Regions from separate parts of the Clostridium sp. 'deep sea' genome, predicted to be linked through region 2. Evidence: a T-box and tRNA genes for the amino acid it is inferred to sense, from the RefSeq annotation. Region 2 holds a T-box; the other holds one or more tRNA genes.

Region 1 (2,479 bases), 260 kb from region 2:
AAAAGGTTTTATGCCCCTATTAACAACCTTACAAAGTATTATCAAGTAATACAGCGTAGCCTTGTTTCGGCTAATGAGGTTTGTACCTTGCTTAATGAACATGAGGCAAAAAAGTATAAAGTAATTAGTGATAAACAAACATTTGACGAAGTAATAAACATTAACAACGCTGAGTTAGTGGTAAACAATACAAGCTTATTTAAAGATTTTAACTTAAGTATAGCTAATAATGAATTTGTAATAATTAAAGGTGAAAGTGGCAAGGGTAAATCTAGTTTACTTAAAGTAATTTTAGGTCTTAAAAACATCCATAATGGCAGTATCAAAGTGAATTCAACCAAACCTACTGTTTTTACCTATGCCAATCAGGGCAGTTTTTTGCATGATTTAAGCCTAATAGAAAATGTTTTATACCCAGAAACTAAGCAACTGGTTGCTGCTGAAAAACGTAATTTAGCTGTAAATACGTTAATACAGTTGGGTTTTAGTGAAGATATATTACAAAAACCTGTTGGTGAAGCAGGTAAGTATCTCTCAGGTGGAGAAAGGCAAAGAGTTAGTTTAGCAAGAGCTATAGTACAGGATGCTGACGTACTAGTACTCGATGAAATTACATCAAGTGTAGATAGTTCCACAGAAGGCAAAATAATTAAATTACTTGGTGGTATAAAAGGCACTAAAACCATTATATTAGTAAGCCATAGTAGCAATGAGAGGTTACTAAGTTTAGCCGACAGAATTATTGCGTTGTAATAACACTGGAATTTGCAACCGGTATCTTATTAAAAACTAGCAGGCCTAAGGCTCTGCGGAATAACTTTTCAATAAGATCTACATTAATCAAACACGAGTTGTAATACTTTGTTAATTAATTAAGAGGTTTATGGTGCTTTTATTACCAAAATAATTATAGTATAATTATTGATATAATCTTATAAATGTGGTGAACTATGCTGTGTTAATTGGCAAAGAGCAAATAAAGTATCATGAAAAATATATGCGTGAGGCCTTAATAGAGGCTCAAAAAGCCGCTGATATAGGTGAAGTGCCTGTGGGTGCTATAGCTGTTTATAATGATAAAATAATAGCTCGTGGGCATAATTTAAGAGAGACTAAGGCAGATCCTACAGCCCATGCTGAAATGATTGTTATACGTAAAGCCGCAGCGTTTATAAAAGGCTGGAGATTGACAGATATTACACTCTATGTTACACTTGAACCCTGTATTATGTGTGCTGGAGCAGTTGTACAATCTCGTTTAGGTAAGTTAGTGTATGGTGCTAAAGACCCTAAAGCAGGGGTAGTTGGCTCAATAGCAGATGTAATAAGAACACCTCATTTACCCAATAACACTGAGGTTTTAAGTGGAATACTAGCTACTGAGTGTAGTGATTTATTAAAAATATTCTTTAGTAATAAGCGTAATGATTAAAAAAATAATTCACAGATAAACTTTAAATGTAATTAAATGATACGGAGAGATGGCCGAGAGGTCGAAGGCGCTCGTTTGGAAGGCGAGTGAACGTATCCACGTTCCGTGGGTTCGAATCCCACTCTCTCCGCCATAAAAAATAAAGTTTGTCGTGCTAGGTGGGGAGTTAGCGGTGCCCTGAACCTGCAATCCGCTATAGCAGGGCTGAATGCTTATACTGAGGCTTATGTTTGTGGGGCTTGACCCTAGCAAGTAGTGTTGACAGTTGGGTCCGACGCAACAAGAATTTGTGAACCCCGTCAGGTCCGGAAGGAAGCAGCGGTAAGCGAACCCTCTTGTGTGCCGTTGGGTAGCCTGACTCGAGCTAACTACTAGGGTAACACTTGGAAGCATATTGTCGAATATAAGGCACGGCATTAAATTTTAAGAAACTTGCTCTTTTTGAGCAAGTTTTTTCATACCATAGAACTAAATAAAAATGTGGTGTATACTAAAGGTGTACTATATTTGCTAAAACAAAGAAATTATTTAGTCTAAAATTACAAGAACTTAGCTTAATAATAATTTATGAGGTGAAGTATAATGATAAAAAAAATATTGCTTAGTTTACTAATAGTGGCACTATTATTGCTAACAATATTGCCAGCACTTAGGGCATTTGCATTTAGCGATATTGAAAAAGATCAGGAAGATACATATTTAATTTGGAACCAACTTGGTATAGTACAAGGTTATCAAGATAACACTTTAAGACTTAATGAAAAGATTACAAAGGCAGAGTTTATAACCATGATTAACAGAGCTTTAGAATTAAAAGGCTCTGCCTTTATTACTTTTACAGACGTAGCAGAGACAGACTGGTTTTATCAAGAAGTTAAAACAGCTGTTGCAAATAAATACTTGTATAATGAAGAAAAACTAAATGGCAATGAAGCGCTTACTTACCTTACAATAACACCTATGCTGTATAAGCTTTATGGTTTTAAACCCGCCAATAAAGATTATTTAGCAAATATAAAAGATTTACCAAATATCAATGAGCAGTTA
Region 2 (2,479 bases):
TAAATCAGCAATAGCTTTCATTTCTTCTGCTGTATAAATAGCACCTGTAGGATTAACTGGGCTACTAAAAATAATTGCTTTTGTTTTATCTGTAACAGCAGCTCTTAAATCGTTAATATCTAATTTAAAATCATTTTCTTCCTTACATTCAACGTAAATTGGTGTAGCATCCGAAACCTTAACCATTTCGCTATAGCTAACCCAGTAAGGGGTAGGTACTATAACTTCGTCGCCAGCTTCACATAACGACAAAAAGGCATTAAATAAAGGCTGTTTTGCACCTGTACCAACGATAATGTTTTTATTTGTATAATCTAAACCATTATCTTGTTTTAATTTTTGGCAAATAGCTTCTTTAAGTTCAGGAATACCACTTGCTGGTGTATAGCGGGTAAAACCATCATTTATAGCTTTAATTGCAGCATCACATATATGTTGAGGAGTATTAAAATCTGGTTCACCAACACTAAAGTTAATAGCGTCTTTTCCTTCACGTACCATTGACTTAAACTTAGCACTTATAGCTAAAGTCATAGATGGTGATAAACGATTAGTTCTTGCAGATAATTTTTTCAAGGTAAGCACCTCCTGCTGATATTTACATTATTAGAGTATCACAAAAAAATCGAATTGTATACAGTATTCTTTATAAATATTAGCACTTAAAGCAAATTGCATAGTTTGCTTGCAAAATGGTAAAAATAGTCGTATAATACAAAAAAATATATTGTGAAAACTTTGATAGGAACATGACATAACAATAAATTTTAAGAGAGTCAGTGGTTGCTGTGAGCTGATAGTTAGGAACTTATGTTAGCCTCCTTGAGTTAATGGCAGAACTAAGTATGCTGTTACGGTACAGAGCCGTTATAATTTAAATTAAGCCGGGCTAAAAATTAGCCAAAAAGGGTGGTATCGCGGGTAATCTCGTCCCTTATATTTATTTGTTGGGGACTGAGTTTTTTGTTTTAAAAAATCTTTTAGTGAGGAGCTTTGTTATGTTAGATATTAAGTATATCAGAAATAATTTTCAAGAAGTTAAACGCCGTTTAGAAACCCGTCATGAAAACCTACAGCTTGATGATTTATTGCTTTTAGATAATAATCGTAGAGCAATTTTACAAAAAGTTGAACAACTTAAAAAGCTTCGCAATGAGGTATCTAAATCGGTTCCTCGTTTAAAAAAAGAGGGCAGAGAAACCAGTGAAGTGTTTATACAAATGCGTGAGGTAGGGCAACAAATACAGCAGTATGATATTGAGTTAAAAAATATTGACAATAGCATTCAAAATATCCTCTTAATGACTCCTAACTTACCAGATGACGATGTGCCAATTGGGCCAAATGAGGAACACAATGTCGAGATTAAAAAATGGGGAACCCCTCAAAACTTTAGCTTTAATCCTAAGGCTCATTGGGATATTGGTACTGATTTAGGTATTTTAGATTTCGAAACAGCTTCAAAAATAACTGGCTCCAGATTCACCTTTTTTTATGGTTTAGGTGCCCGTTTAGTAAGGGGCTTGGCCGCCATGATGATTGAGTTACATGTGCAAATGCACGGATATACCGAGGTTTTACCACCATACTTAGTTAATAGTGCCAGTATGACAGGAACTGGTCAACTACCTAAGTTTGCCGAAGATGCATTTAAAATTGAGGGGCAGGACTATTATTTAATACCAACTGCCGAGGTGCCTGTAACCAACAGGTTTAGAGATGAAATTTTAGATGTAAAGCAATTACCTATTAAGTACTGTGCTTATAGTGCTTGTTTTAGAGCCGAGGCTGGAGCAGCAGGAAGAGACACCCGTGGTTTAATTCGTCAACACCAGTTCGATAAAGTAGAAATGGTAAACTTTACAACTCCCGAGGATTCTCCCGAGGCCTTAAATCAAATGGTAAAAGCCGCTGGCAATGTGTTAGAGGCTTTAGAGTTACCCTATCGTATAATTGAAATGTGTACTGGAGACCTTGGTATAAGTGCCGCTAAAAAGTTTGATTTAGAGGTGTGGATGCCTAGCTATGGTAGGTATGTTGAAATATCTTCATGTAGTAACTGTAGAACTTACCAATCACGAAGAGCCAATGTAAAGTTTAAAAGAGGTAAAAAAGCCAAAACAGAGTATGTACATACCCTAAATGGCTCTGGCTTAGCTATAGGACGATGTATTGCAGCCTTGTTAGAGAATCACCAGCAAGCAGATGGTAGTGTAAAATTACCAGAGTCTTTGGCATATTACCTGAATGGAGCAACCCATATAATTAAAAGCTAAAAAATCAGGAGTCATGAAAGGGCTGTGTATTAACATACACAGCCCTTTATATACAAACAAACTGTTTGTTTTTATCTTCTCTCTAATGAGTACAACGTGTTATAAATAATATAAATCAATAAACCAAATAATAACACAAATTTTAAGGTTACCATATTAAATGAATTTATTATTACAGTATAAAGAATTGAAGGTTTTTTAAT

The links. The T-box of region 2 lies ahead of serS (serine--tRNA ligase). A T-box ahead of a tRNA ligase gene usually reads a tRNA of that ligase, here a tRNA-Ser.
Region 1: it has a tRNA-Ser gene. The T-box ahead of serS (serine--tRNA ligase) is inferred to sense a tRNA for this amino acid. The anticodon was not compared.

What each region holds. Positions count from the first base shown of each region.
Region 1 is NZ_CP063353.1:1,991,850-1,994,328, reverse strand. Features, by position in the region: gene IMX26_RS09160 (ABC transporter ATP-binding protein) at 1-753, shown strand, start outside; gene tadA (tRNA adenosine(34) deaminase TadA) at 956-1,432, shown strand; tRNA gene IMX26_RS09150 (tRNA-Ser) at 1,476-1,565, shown strand; RNA gene ffs (signal recognition particle sRNA large type) at 1,582-1,846, shown strand; gene IMX26_RS09140 (S-layer homology domain-containing protein) at 2,015-2,479, shown strand, end outside.
Region 2 is NZ_CP063353.1:2,254,490-2,256,968, reverse strand. Features, by position in the region: gene IMX26_RS10495 (pyridoxal phosphate-dependent aminotransferase) at 1-534, opposite strand, end outside; T-box leader at 730-938, shown strand; gene serS (serine--tRNA ligase) at 999-2,276, shown strand; gene IMX26_RS10485 (DUF1361 domain-containing protein) at 2,348-2,479, opposite strand, start outside.